DNA from 3 places in the Sinobaca sp. H24 genome. Region 3 is predicted to be linked to each of the others. Evidence: a T-box and tRNA genes for the amino acid it is inferred to sense, from the RefSeq annotation. Region 3 holds a T-box; the other regions hold tRNA genes.
What was found. The T-box of region 3 lies ahead of metG (methionine--tRNA ligase). A T-box ahead of a tRNA ligase gene usually reads a tRNA of that ligase, here a tRNA-Met.
Positions count from the first base shown of each region.

Region 1: it has a tRNA-Met gene. The T-box ahead of metG (methionine--tRNA ligase) is inferred to sense a tRNA for this amino acid. The anticodon was not compared.
Region 2: it has a tRNA-Met gene. The T-box ahead of metG (methionine--tRNA ligase) is inferred to sense a tRNA for this amino acid. The anticodon was not compared.

Region 1 covers NZ_JALBWT010000008.1:74,407-78,949, forward strand. Annotated here, with positions in the region: gene MMY81_RS12660 (threonine synthase) at 1-221, opposite strand, end outside; gene MMY81_RS12665 (helix-turn-helix transcriptional regulator) at 236-889, opposite strand; gene MMY81_RS12670 (D-TA family PLP-dependent enzyme) at 1,113-2,219, shown strand; gene MMY81_RS12675 (hypothetical protein) at 2,268-2,411, opposite strand; rRNA gene rrf (5S ribosomal RNA) at 2,611-2,727, shown strand; tRNA gene MMY81_RS12685 (tRNA-Met) at 2,749-2,825, shown strand; gene MMY81_RS12690 (AIR synthase related protein) at 3,135-3,365, shown strand; gene MMY81_RS12695 (thiamine-phosphate kinase) at 3,380-3,964, shown strand; gene tsaE (tRNA (adenosine(37)-N6)-threonylcarbamoyltransferase complex ATPase subunit type 1 TsaE) at 3,967-4,428, shown strand; gene tsaB (tRNA (adenosine(37)-N6)-threonylcarbamoyltransferase complex dimerization subunit type 1 TsaB) at 4,425-4,543, shown strand, end outside.
Region 2 covers NZ_JALBWT010000033.1:15,076-19,618, forward strand. Annotated here, with positions in the region: gene tilS (tRNA lysidine(34) synthetase TilS) at 1-1,097, opposite strand, end outside; gene MMY81_RS26395 (threonine/serine exporter family protein) at 1,081-1,527, opposite strand; gene MMY81_RS26400 (threonine/serine exporter family protein) at 1,549-2,307, opposite strand; tRNA gene MMY81_RS26405 (tRNA-Met) at 2,478-2,554, opposite strand; gene MMY81_RS26410 (S1 domain-containing RNA-binding protein) at 2,690-3,133, opposite strand; gene MMY81_RS26415 (FtsB family cell division protein) at 3,250-3,639, opposite strand; gene MMY81_RS26420 (RNA-binding S4 domain-containing protein) at 3,798-4,058, opposite strand; gene mazG (nucleoside triphosphate pyrophosphohydrolase) at 4,073-4,543, opposite strand, start outside.
Region 3 covers NZ_JALBWT010000012.1:53,042-57,584, reverse strand. Annotated here, with positions in the region: gene MMY81_RS16260 (tRNA1(Val) (adenine(37)-N6)-methyltransferase) at 1-464, shown strand, start outside; gene MMY81_RS16255 (GIY-YIG nuclease family protein) at 513-800, shown strand; gene rsmI (16S rRNA (cytidine(1402)-2'-O)-methyltransferase) at 784-1,656, shown strand; partial or broken gene MMY81_RS16245 (AbrB/MazE/SpoVT family DNA-binding domain-containing protein) at 1,728-2,008, opposite strand; T-box leader at 2,375-2,635, shown strand; gene metG (methionine--tRNA ligase) at 2,662-4,543, shown strand, end outside.

The DNA.
Region 1 (4,543 bases), on a different contig from region 3:
CGGCCTTCTCCCATCGTTACGCTTTCCCATGTTCGGGAGTCCTCGGCAAACGGCATGGTCTGCTTATAGCGCCATAAGGAGTGCGGGCACTTGTCCCAGGCCTTTGTATCAATAGTTGGGGAGCTTTTATGCAGATCCAGCATGCCGCCGCATGTACATTTCCATAGCAGAGACGTTACCGCATGTGTTTTTTTGCAGCTGTAGCAGATATATTCCTCCATGTTCCGGTTCCTCCTTAGTTGGACTGGCTTTTAATTTCGTCTAAATAACTGTAAATCGTTACTTTGGATACGTTTAATAAAGCTGCAGCTTTATCAATAGAACCCTTCATGGAAAAAATGCCTTTGTCCTCCATGAACTGAATCAAATCAATTTTTTCCTGACGCTTCATCCCGGGATACACTTTATTTTTTACAATCTGCTGGATAAGTCCGTCCACAATTTCTTCTACGTTGTCCATTTCGGCAGGGGAGGGTTCTTTATCTGGTGGTATTTCTACAGCCGCAGGAAGAAAAGTGCTGGTCCACTGCTGCAGCTGCTCGAGCGCCTGCACATCAAAGTTGATACAAAAGGCTCCGATTACTTTCTGGTCCGGGTTACGTATCAGAGTGGTAGACGAGCGGATGGCACGTTGATCCTCCGTGTAAAACGTATATCCCGCCAGGTAATCCTCGTGAAAGTCGTTGGAGCGCAGCACGGTTTTTACAAGATGGTCAAATGACTGGCCTGTTTCACGGCCGGTTACATGATTATTTACCGTGAAAATAACAGAAGCCTGCGGGTTGGTTAAATCGTGAAGCACCACCTCGCAGTCCGTCCCAAACATCGCGGCGGTCGATTTGGCTAAAGGAATATACCCTTTCAGGTGCTGCTCGTTTTCATTCGTCATTCTGCTGTCTCCTTCGGCTGAATTATATAAATTTTTATATATTATTTTTAAAAGGGTAAGTCGTTAAACTGCTGATATAAGTGTTTTTTTTTGAATAATCGTTTGACTTTTGAATAATTTTTATATAATATGATTTATATTGAAATTATATAGAATTTTTTATATGAATTCAAGCAGCGAAAGCAAAGCTTTTCGTTGATCTATGTAAGGAGGAGAAAAAAGCATGTATATCCGTGATATTGACACGCCGGCGCTGTTGATTGATAAAAACATTATGATGAGGAATCTCCAGTCCATGCAGGCTTACGCTGATAAAAATAATGTAACCCTGCGCCCGCACACAAAAACGCATAAGATGCCCGCGGTAGCCTGTCTTCAGGAAGAGGCAGGGGCAGTAGGTATAGCAGCAGCTAAGGTAGGAGAGGCTGAAGTAATGGCCGAGCGGGGATTAAAGAATATATTTATAGCCAATGAAATTGTAGGTGTAACGAAATTAAATCGTATTAGAACATTAGCAGAAACGATACACATTTCATTTGGCATCGATAATACGTACCAGGTGACTGAAATTGAAAAAGTATTTGAAGGGGCTGCCAAAAAAGCTCAGGTGCTGATCGAAATTGAAGTAGGGGAGAAGCGTTCGGGGATAACGACGAAACCCCAGTTTATCGAACTGCTTCGTGCACTCAAGAAATGCAGCAACGTCGAATTTAAAGGATTATTTTCCCACGACGGGCATTCGTATAAAGCGGAGACTAAAGAAGAGTGCAGAAAGATCTACATGGACAGCGTGAAAAGCACGCTGGACTATGCAGCATGGGCGGAGGAAATGAATATGAAAGCTGAGACGGTCAGCATAGGATCGACGCCTCCGTTTATGTTTGATTTCGAGGTTCCTGCAGGCGTGACGGAAATCAGGCCGGGAACCTATATTTTTATGGACGTTTCGCAAGGCAACGTTATTGGCAGCTACGACCGCTGCGCTGCTTCTGTTCTCACGACCGTGATCAGCAAACCGACAGAGGAGCGGGTGATTACCGACGTAGGGGCAAAAGGACTGACGGCTCAGAGCAGAAATGCGGGGTTAACAAAAACAGAGGGGTACGGAACCCTGAAAGCATTTGACGGTATTCACGTGGACGGCGTGTTTGATGAGCATGCTATTATTAATAACGCTTCGTTTCGTGCCAACATAAATATAGGGGAGAAAATAGAAATTATTCCTAATCATATTTGTCCGGTATGTAATTTATACGAAAAAGCTTACGTGATTTCCAACAACAAAGTAGAGGAAGAACTGCTCGTAGAAGGCAGAGGGAAACTGCAGTAAGAACCTAAAAAGAGCTGCCCAATTGGGACAGCTCTTTTAGGTGCAGCCTTATGATGATTTGTTAATATAGTTAAGCATGTTCTGAAAGATACTGATATTGTCTGTTAACAAAAGCACGGGCAGGAATACAAATGTCAGAAGCAGCATCACATTAGCCAGCAGAAAGGCAGATAGCGTACGGCCGGCACTCATCAGAATCCCTCCTTTATCACATCCTAAGCAAAAAAAAGCAGCGGGCTTTTTTATTATTAATAATAGTATTTATAATATTGTAACATTTCTGACAATAAATAAATAGAAAAAAGTTTAAAAATAGGGTTGCGAAGTGAATAATCACGTGGTATATTATTATACGTGGCGTTGAGAGACACACCACATCAAAACAAATAAGTACGGTGGCGACAGCGAAAAGGCCCCACCCGTTCCCATGCCGAACACGGAAGTTAAGCTTTTCAGCGCCAATGATAATTGGGGGGCGACCCCCTGTGAAAGTAGGACGTTGCCGTGCTGTTTGATTTTTAACCCATATCGCGGGATAGAGCAGTCTGGTAGCTCGTCGGGCTCATAACCCGGAGGTCGGAGGTTCAAATCCTCCTCCCGCAACCAATTATTTTTAAACTCAAGCCGATAGGGCTTTTTTTTATGCAAAAAATGAAGAATATCCTCGTTTTCTTGCGCTTTTTATAGAATAAGGTAAACTGAAAGCATAACGAATAGACCGAGAAAATAGATGGGTGATAGCATGCCAAAAGACGAATTTGAATGGATTCAACAGCATACGCCTGCCCATTCCCACCAAAAACGACTTGAAGAAGGAATAGGAGACGACGCTGCGGTCTACAAGGCGTCTTCTTTTTTTGATGAAGTAGTCTGTGTGGATACGATGATTGAAGGCATTCATTTTACAAAGAGACAATGGCGCCTTATGATATCGGCTATAAAGCACTTGCGGCCAATATCAGCGATCTGGCGGCGATGGGAGCGGAGCCTTCCTTTTATATTGTATCCATTGCGATTCCTCCGCACTGGGAGGATGATGAGCTCTCCGGCCTTTATGAGGGTATGGCGGAGCTGGGCGACCGGTTTGAAATGGATCTGATCGGAGGCGACACGGTTTCTTTCGCCCACGAACTGATGTATCCATAACCGTAATCGGCCGCGTGGAAACAGGACGCAGGCTGCTTCGCCGAAACGCCGAGCCGGGCGATGTTATTTTCCTCACAGGATCTGTCGGCCGTTCCGCTTCCGGCTTGAAGCTTCTGCTGGACAAAGGCAGGCATGCATCTTTTTCCTCCATAGAACAGACACTGCTCTCCTACCACCAGCGTCCCGAACCGCAGGTGAAAACCGGACGGCTTGCGGCTTCGTTAAGTGCACGAATTGCGCTGAATGATATCAGCGACGGCCTGGCCAGTGAAAGCTTTGAAATAGCTGAAGCAAGCGGCGTTCAAATGCACCTCGAGCAGGAGCTGGTACCCGTTCCGGGCGAATTTGCCGGATTTGATCCGGCGGAGTACTGGGAGTGGATGCTCTACGGCGGAGAAGACTTCGAGCTGCTCGGTACGATCGAAGCCGGGAGCTGGGAAGAGTTCCAAAGGCTCTCGGAAGCCGCGGGAATCAATGTAACGAATATCGGCCGCGTCGAGGCGGGAACGGCCGGCGTGTGGCTTCATCATCACGGAGATGCAGAAGCACTCGAGAAAAAAGGCTATAATCACTTCAGCGGAAAAGAAGGGCAGGGATAACGATGGCAGCCTTTCACATAACAACAGTATCTTCCGAAGATACGATGAAACAGGCGCAGGAGATCGGCCGTCTGGCCCGGGCAGGAGACGTGATCACGCTTTCCGGTGATTTAGGCACCGGAAAAACCCACTTTGCCAAAGGACTGGCACATGGTCTCGGCGTGACGGGAAACGTAAACAGCCCGACCTATACGATTATGAAAGAATACAAAGGCCGCTTTCCTTTTTATCATATGGACGTGTACCGGCTGGAAGAAGAAAGCGAAGAGCTGGGACTGGAAGAGTATATTGAAGGAGACGGCGTCACGCTGATTGAATGGCCGGAACGGATTGAAAGCTGGCTGGATGCGCCGGACCGTCTGCAGATTAAAATTGAGTACGCCGGGGATGACAAACGTATTATACATTTTTCAGCGGACAGCGGAAGCTGGCTGAATTGGATAGAGGAGCGTAAGGCAGAATGAATATATTGTCTTTTACGACAACCACATCAACGATGAGTGCGGCCGTTTCGGTTAACGGAAGAACAGTTGGAGAATACACTACCTTTTTAAAGCAGACCCATTCCCAGCGGCTGAT
Region 2 (4,543 bases), on a different contig from region 3:
CCATCATACCGGCCGGCCGTAATTGTCCACTCGTTAAAAGAGACGCTTCCCGGCACCTCTAAAAGTTTTGGGGCTTCCGTCTGCACTAATGGGGCTTCCGTGCTGTCTTGAAGGTAAAATGTGCATGTATCATATGTCCGCTTAACCAACACTCCACCTCCCCAATTAACAACAAAAGATGAGGCTGGTTTATAGAGAAGCGAAAGCAGCTGTTCTATATGTATAGTAGAAACGGCCGTGTGTTGATTTTTGCAAAGATAAGTTAATAGTAGAGGAATAACCCTTCTTTGTAAAGCCAAATGAAGGGCTTTCCAACCACTTATAGAAAACGTCAAAGAATGTTCATTTTGGTGGAGAATCAGCCCGCGGGCTTCTTTTTCTGCTGCCTCTTTAATAAACAGCCTTTCTGTCGAGACCCATTCATTTAAGGTTTGAAAATGCTCCCTGGCTTCTTTGTTTTCATGAAGAACAGCCGGCAGGGCATGGTGTCTGATGCGGTTTCGTGCGTAGGCATTTGAATTATTGCTTTTGTCTTCCTTAAAAGGAATCGAGTGTTGTTCGCAATAAGCATAGATAGATTCCTTGCTTACTTCAAGCATAGGCCTGATAATCCTTCCGGCTTCCTGATTACGGGAAGCGGATACGCCGACTTCTTCCCAAAGCGCGCGGCCCGACGTTAGCCGCAAAAGCATTGTTTCTATTTGATCATCTCCGTGATGACCCGTGGCCAGAACATTAGCTCCGCATTGTTTCATCACTTTTTCCAAAAATTGATACCGCAGCAGCCGTGCCTGTTCCTGTACTCCTTTTCCTTGAGCAGATAAATATTCTTTTACAGGAAGCGTTTCTGTATAAAAAGAAAGAGAGCGGCTTGCGCAGAAGGCTTCTACCATTTCTTTTTCTGCTGCTGCTTCGTCTGGACGAAGGCCGTGATCAGCATGCGCCGCCGATACCGAAATCTGCAGGGAATCCGCAAGTTCACTGAGCACATAAAGAAGCGCCATAGAATCCGCTCCACCCGATACAGCGGCTACTACATGATCGCCTTTCTGAAGCAGAGAGTGTTTTTTGATAAACGCTTCAATTTTCTGTTTCATAGCGCTGTCCTACTCCTTTTCCAATCGAAAATAAGGAAAGGGCAAATACAAGCCCTGCCGCTATTGCTCCGGCCTGCATAAAAGTCTGAACCCCCTGCTCGAGTCCTCTAATATGATTTTCTTCTACAAAAGCGAGCATAGTGGAATAAGCTCTGCCTCCCGGTACCAGCGGAATAATTCCCGGAATGGTAAACATTGTAACCGGGACCTTTTTCCATATAGCCAGCCAGTGAGCAGCAAAAGCAGCTACAAAGGCTGCCGCTGCCGCTGCAAACACCGGGCTCATACCTAATTCCGGAAGCGTACTGTAAACAATCCATGCAGCTACTCCTGCAGCTCCTCCCCACCAAAGCAGCCGGAGAGGGATATTAAATATTACTCCAAAAGCTACCGTGGCGATAAAACATATCAGCCATTCCATAACAATCATTTTCTTTTCCTCCAGACACTACTACATGTAAAAGATAGAAAGCGCAAGGGCTACCCCCGCTGCAATAGATAAAGAGGTAACCATAGCTTCTGATCCGCGGGCTACGCCGGCTACGAGGTCTCCTGACATTAAATCACGGACAGCGTTTGTCAGAGGGACACCCGGTACGAGCGGAATCAATGAGCCTATAATAACCTGATTTAATTCTGTACCAAATCCTCCATTAACCATAATCAAAGCCATAATACCGCCGGTTAAAGCAGCCGCAAATTCCGCGAAGAATTTCACTTTCAGCACTCTTTGTATAAGAACCAGCGTGATCGTCGTAGCGGTTCCTCCAATAAACGCTGGAAGCATATCAAAATAACTGCCTCCGACCAGATAAGAGAAAGCACCGCCGCCAATACCCGAAGCTAGATAAATGAACCAAAGCGGATAATGCATCGGAGCATCTTTTATCGCTTTCAAACGTTCCTGTGTTTCATCGAGGGTAATATCCCCGTATGTGAATTCTCTGGCGAGCTGATTGACTTCCGTCACTTTCCCCAGATCCTGGTATCGTTCTTTAATTCGAATCATCTGCATACTGTCGTAATCTTCTTCTGTTTTAAAAGAAAGGAATATACCAGTCGTGGTGACAAAGCTGTGGACATTATTCATTCCGGCTGCTTTCGCCATTCTTACCATTGTATCTTCCACTCTATATGTTTCTGCTCCATAGCGGAGCAGCAGCCTACCGCTCAGAAGACAGATGTCCATTGTTTTCTTCCCACGAACCACGTTATTCCCTCCATCTGTTCCTTATTTTCTTGAAATAAACTATACCTTATATATAAGCTGATGAATATACATTTAAAACACATTGGATACAAAAAAAACCGCACCTTTAACTGGCACAGTTTTATTATCAACAGACATTCTTTTATAGAGAATATTCTTCATATTATATTTGGTAGCGGCGGAGGGAATCGAACCCCCGACCTCACGGGTATGAACCGTACGCTCTAGCCAGCTGAGCTACACCGCCAAATTAGCAACATCCGTAATTATAAACAATGCATCAGGCCGCGTCAACACTTTTCTTTCTTCCACTTCCTAAAGACATTAAAAACCATGCCGGTTTTTTAACATGCAGATCCGGCATGGTTTTAGGCAGGGTTGTTTATTTTCGTGACTGTTTTCCCCGTTTGTTATCTGTCTGCTTCCTCAGCGAGGATAAACGCTCTTCACTGTCTTTCATGAAATTGTTCATTTTATCTTCAAATGACAGGGGCCTGGGTTTACTGTTTCCAGAAGATCCGCTGCGCCGGCTGTTATCTTTAGGACGGGCATTCGAAGCACGAACCGGTTTTGGCCGGCTTTCGGGCGGACGGTCCACAGCCTTGCGGATAGACAGGCTGATTTTCCCGCTTTCTTCTACCTTCATGACTTTTACAGTAACTTCATCTCCAACATTAACAAAGTCTTTAATATTGTCCACGTATTTATCTGCTACTTCACTAATATGAACGAGCCCGGTTTTCCCCTCCGCCAGTTCAACAAACGCACCAAAATGAGTAATGCCCGATATTCTGCCCTTTACTTTATCGCCTGATTCTATGGCCATGTAGAAATTGCTCCCCTTCAAATGTTGATAAAAACAGTAAAGCTGTCAGCTTCTTCCTTAAAACAGCGTCCTACGTTTACATTGTATGAAAAGGTTATACTGCCTGAAGATATTTCTTATTCAGCAGATTCATCCGGCATTTTGTACAGCGTTTCGTTTTGTTTTGTAAAGTAATAGTCGCTTCTCGCTACTTCTGCAATGTAATCCAGGTCATGATAATTTTCTATGTCCTGTCTCAACTGTTCTTCCTCGGCCTGCATTTCCGTGTACTGTTTTTCTAAATTTGTTCTTTCTGTTTCCTTGGCATGAAGCGTCTGCCACTGTGTGATAAGAATAACAGCCAGTACTACAGCGATAATGGAGCCCGTGACGGCCATTGCTGTTAAGCGGCGCCGAAGCCCTTTTTTCCGCTTGGATTGAATGGCATCCTGAAGCTGTTGTTCCCGTTCCTGCTGACGAACATATGACTTGTTAATTTCTGTTACTTTCCTACTGTTAGAACCCAAGACCTTCATCCCTCCTTCTGTTACTATTTTTATATATTATATTAGCGGTGAGCTATATATTTTCAGAACTGTTATACAATAACCAATTACTATCATCATAACGAAGGAGGAGGGGTCTTTCAATATAAAATTGTATAAATTATGCAATTTTCTTTTTATTAGCTGCCCGGTGTCTCTTCTTTTAGAATAGTATACATATTTTCTGCAGCTTCTTTTTTGGTTGTATCTTTAATTTCATCAACTGAAAAGGTAATCGTTTTGCTGGCGAAGCGGATGGACACTTCATCACCGGGCTTTACTTCCGTTCCTGCTTTCGCCTGATGTCCGTTCACTTTAATCCTTCCCTGCGCCGCCACTTCTTTAGCCAGCGTTCTCCGCTTAATCAATCGGGATACTTTTAGAAATTTATCTATTCTCATTATTATACTCTCCCTTATTTTCCGTTCTCCGTCCCATACCGCTGCTCAAATTTCCGATTAGCTGTATGAAGCGATTCTTCCGGGTGAAGCTTATGATGGTTAGCTATATTCACAAGCACAAAAAGCACGCTGCCAAACGCCTCTTTCTGCTGTTCTTTATCCGTACCCTGAAGTGCTTCTTTCCACTCCTGCAATTCTGTTTCAACCATTTCCCAAAGAAGAGGCTCTTCCTTCCACGGTCTTCCATGCTTTGCGGCCTGCTTTTGAAGCTCGGCCGACCTCATCAATGCTGGAAAAGAAACGGGAACATCCAGGCTGCCTGTTTCTTTGTCCGAGCCCGCGCGCTCCCCCTGCTTAATTTTTTCCCAATTCCGGTTTACTTCTTCACTTGTTTCTGCCTGAATATCTCCAAAAACATGAGGATGGCGGCGGATCATTTTTTCATTAAGCGTCCCTACAATGTCTTCTATGGAAAAAAAACCTTC
Region 3 (4,543 bases):
CCATGACAGGGGTGGAAATTCAGCCTCGTTTAAAAGAAATGGCAGATCGGAGCATCCGGCTTAATGAGTTATCTGACCGGATTCAATGCATAGAAGGGGATGTGCGGGAACTGCCCTCCTCTATGAAACAGGCTGATCTGGTAACGTGCAACCCTCCATACTTTGCTGCAGCCGGCGAAGCGGAATATCATAGCAATCCTCATTTTGCAGCCGCCCGGCACGAGAAGAACGGCACCCTTCAGGATATTGTGAAAGCCGCCTCCCGTATGGTAAAGCAAAAGGGTAAAGTAGCGATGGTGCTTCGTCCGGAACGCTTTCTGGAACTAGTGCAGCTTTATCAGCAGTATGGCATTGAACCGAAACGAGCCAAATGGATACATCCGCTGGCGGACCGCCCGGCCAATATTTTACTGCTGGAAGGCATAAAAAATGGCCGGCCCGGCTTGACGATAGAACCCCTTTGATTGTGTATGATAAGAACAGACAGTATACAAAGGAGTTCCAGAATTATTATGAAGGAAGCAACTAAACAGTATTATGTATATATTCTCCTTTGTGCTGATGCTACCTTGTATACCGGATATACCGACAATGTAGAGAAAAGAATAGCGGCCCATGCAGCGGGCAAGGGCGCAAAGTACACGAGAGGCCGCGGTCCTTTCATTTTAGTGCATGAAGAAATGTTCTTTACAAAACGAGAGGCATTGCAGCGGGAACGGGAGATTAAATCCTGGAATCGGCAGAGAAAAAAGATGTTAATTGATCAAAATAGAGGAGGCAGACATGAAACAACAACATAGTTATGCCCAGGAAGGCGGCGGCCTGTATCTGGTTGCGACACCAATTGGAAACTTAGAAGATATGACGTGGCGGGCCGTCCGAATTTTAAAAGAAGCCGATATTATTTTTGCAGAGGATACCAGACAAACTAAAAAGCTCTGTTCGCATTTTGATATTCATACCCCTATGAACAGCTACCATGAACACAATAAGCAATATAAAGGAGAAGCCATTCTGGAAGCACTGCGTGAACAAAAAACAGTAGCGCTCGTAAGTGATGCCGGAATGCCGCTTGTCTCAGACCCGGGTCTTGAAATTGTAAAGCAGTGTGTCGAATTGGATATCCCCGTTATTCCTCTTCCGGGAGCGAATGCAGTGCTGCCCGCTCTGGCAGCTTCCGGACTGGCCGCCCAGGGATTTTATTTCTACGGGTTTCTTCCAAGAAAGAAAAAAGACCGGCTCGAAGAACTGGCACGGCTTTCTGAAGTCGGTGTGCCGCTTATTTTTTATGAAGCTCCGCACCGGCTTAAAGACATGCTTAAAGACATGAGCAGCGTCTGGGGTGACCGGCAGGCATCTCTTGGCCGGGAATTGACCAAACGTTTTGAGGAATTTACGCGCGGTCGTATTTCAGAGCTGGCAGACTACGCCGGCTCTCACCAAATAAAGGGCGAATGTTCTCTTGTAGTGGAAGCAGGGAGCGGGGATCTGATGAAGAAAAACGACTGGTGGGAAGAATACAGTCTTCAAAGCCATGTTCATTACTATATAAATGAGGGAATGACCTCGAAAGATGCGATTAAGCAAGCAGCCGTTGACAGGGACATGCCGAAACGGGAATTGTACGCCGCTTATCATGAAATTAAAGACGGGTAAATGAGTGTTACCAAAAAAGGGCGGCATCCAAAAGGATGCGCCTGCTTTCATTGATTTTATTAAGCGTTGTCTTATGCTTGTTTGTGTAACTTTGAAAGATCCTTCATGATTTCCTCTGCGCCTTCTGAGAAGAATAGTTTTTGCCGCCGGCAAGAGAGACGTTATCGTCGGAAACTTCACCTGTGACCTGGCAGGTCATATTCGGCTTGTATTTTTTCAAAATAATGCGATCGTGATCCACATAAATTTCGAGAGCATCCTTTTCAGCAATTTCTAATGTGCGGCGAAGTTCTATCGGAATAACCACTCGGCCGAGCTCATCTACCTTACGTACAATACCTGTTGATTTCATAATTTCGTCCTCCTAGGATTGAAATCGTTTATGTCATCTTTCGACATTTTTCTCTATTTGTAACCTAAGAATACCAATGATTAGAAACCAAGTCAAATATTTTTTACTCTGTCTCATTGTAATATATAGAAATTTTTTCATGTTAGCAAAATCCTTTTGTATCAGTATTTAAATAGATGAAAAAAACGCATATTATGTTTTCTCTCCTGGTGCAATTTCCATTTGTTGAGCTGTTGAATGGATAGGTAAAAGAAAAAAGAGTGATTTTTGTCGAAAAAAGTCGTAAATGTATATAGCAGCTGATATATTGACAGTGATGGCTTTCCCGGATATATTTACTATTGATGTTTAATATAAAATGAATATTGATTTCCTATGAAGGGATAAGTACAAAAGGACGCTGTAACAGAGAGCCGGGAACTGCTGAGAACCGGTACAGCTGGAATTTTCGAAAATGGTCCGGGAGGAGTTTTCTCTTGAGTTTAAAGAAATGAAAGAGAAACGTATTTCTGCGTTAAAGATAAGCGCTGTTTTCTGTTAAAGCTTTTGGAAAATGCGCACCGAGCCCCCTCAGTTTACCGGGGGAAATTTGGGTGGTACCGCGTGAGTGAAACTCTCGTCCCTTTGCAGGACGAGGGTTTATTTTATTTTATATAAGGAAGTTTTTCTATGAAGGAGGCCCCACTATGACAAAGAACGATAAGACATTTTACCTGACAACACCTATTTACTATCCAAGCGCCAAGCTTCATATCGGCCATGCTTATACGACAGTAGCAGGAGATGCTATGGCCCGGTACAAAAGACTTCGCGGTTATGAAGTACGTTATTTGACGGGTACAGATGAACATGGCCAGAAAATTGAGCGAAAGGCCGAAGAAAAAGGTGTTTCTCCACAGGAGTTTGTTGATGAAGTAGTGATAGGAATCAAAGACCTGTGGGAAAAGCTTGATATTTCCTATGATGATTTTATTCGGACTACGGAATCACGGCACAAAGAAGTCGTTCAGAAGATTTTTGAAACGTTGAAAGAAAATGGAGATATTTATTTAGATGAATACGAAGGCTGGTATTCGGTGCCGGATGAAACGTTTTATACCGAAAGGCAGCTTGATGATCCTATATATGAGAACGAAAAAATAGTCGGCGGCAAAAGCCCGGACAGCGGCCATGCGGTAGAATGGGTAAGAGAACGCTCGTATTTTTTCCGGATGAGCAGGTACGCTGACCGCCTGTTAAAGTATTATGAGGAGAACCCGGAATTCATTCAGCCGGAATCCCGCAAAAACGAAATGATTAATAACTTTATTAAACCCGGACTCGAAGACCTTGCTGTCTCCCGGACCGCTTTTAAATGGGGTATTCCAGTAGAAAGCGATCCAGAGCACGTTGTTTATGTTTGGATAGACGCACTATCCAATTACATTACGGCACTTGGGTATAGTACGGACCAGGATGCGGATTACCAGAAATTCTGGCCGGCAGATGTGCATATTGTTGGAAAAGAAATTGTTCGTTTCCATACAATATACTGGCCGATCATGCTGATGGCTCTTGATCTGCCGCTGCCCAAGAAAGTTTTCGGACACGGCTGGCTTTTGATGAAAGATGGAAAAATGTCGAAATCAAAAGGTAACGTAGTCGATCCCATTCCGTTGATTGAGCGCTATGGACTGGATGCCCTCCGCTACTATCTGCTTCGTGAAGTGCCATTCGGCTCCGACGGAGTCTTTACACCAGAAGGGTTCGTCGACCGTATCAACTATGATTTGGCCAATGACCTGGGGAATCTTCTTAACCGTACAGTAGCAATGGTAAACAAATATAAAAGCGGAACGCTTCCGGCTTACTTAAAAGACGGAACACCGTTTGATGCTTCGCTGGTTGAACTTGTAGAGGCAACGGTGGTGAAGGTTGAAGACGCTATGGAAGATATGGAATTTTCTGTAGCCCTGGCAGCCATTTGGCAGCTGGTAAGCCGCACGAACAAATATATTGATGAAACACAGCCGTGGGTGCTTGCGAAAAGCGATGAGCATGGCGAGCAGCTGGGGTCTGTGCTTTATCATCTGGCAGAATCGCTGCGCCATATATCCATTATGATCCAGCCTTTTATGACGAAAACACCGCAGAAAATGTGGGAGCAGCTCGGCATCCAGCAAGAAGATACGGTTTGGGATTCCCTTCATACGTTTGGAGTGCTTCCTGAAGGAACAACAGTGGTGAAAAAAGGTACACCGGTGTTTCCAAGGCTCGATTATAAAGAAGAAGTGACCCATATTATTGAAGATATGGGAGGAGAAGCGAAAAATGAAGAAACAGAACCGGCACAGGAAGAAAACGTGCAGGAGAGGGAAAGCAATGAAATTACGATTGATGAATTTCATAAAGTGGAGCTGAAGGTAGCGGAAGTGACAGCGGCCGAACCAGTGAAGAAAGCCGATAAGCTTTTGAAAATCCAGCTCGAACTTGGAGGAGAATCAAGGCAGGTCGTTTCGGGCATTGCTCAGCACTATACGCCTGAGGAGCTCATAG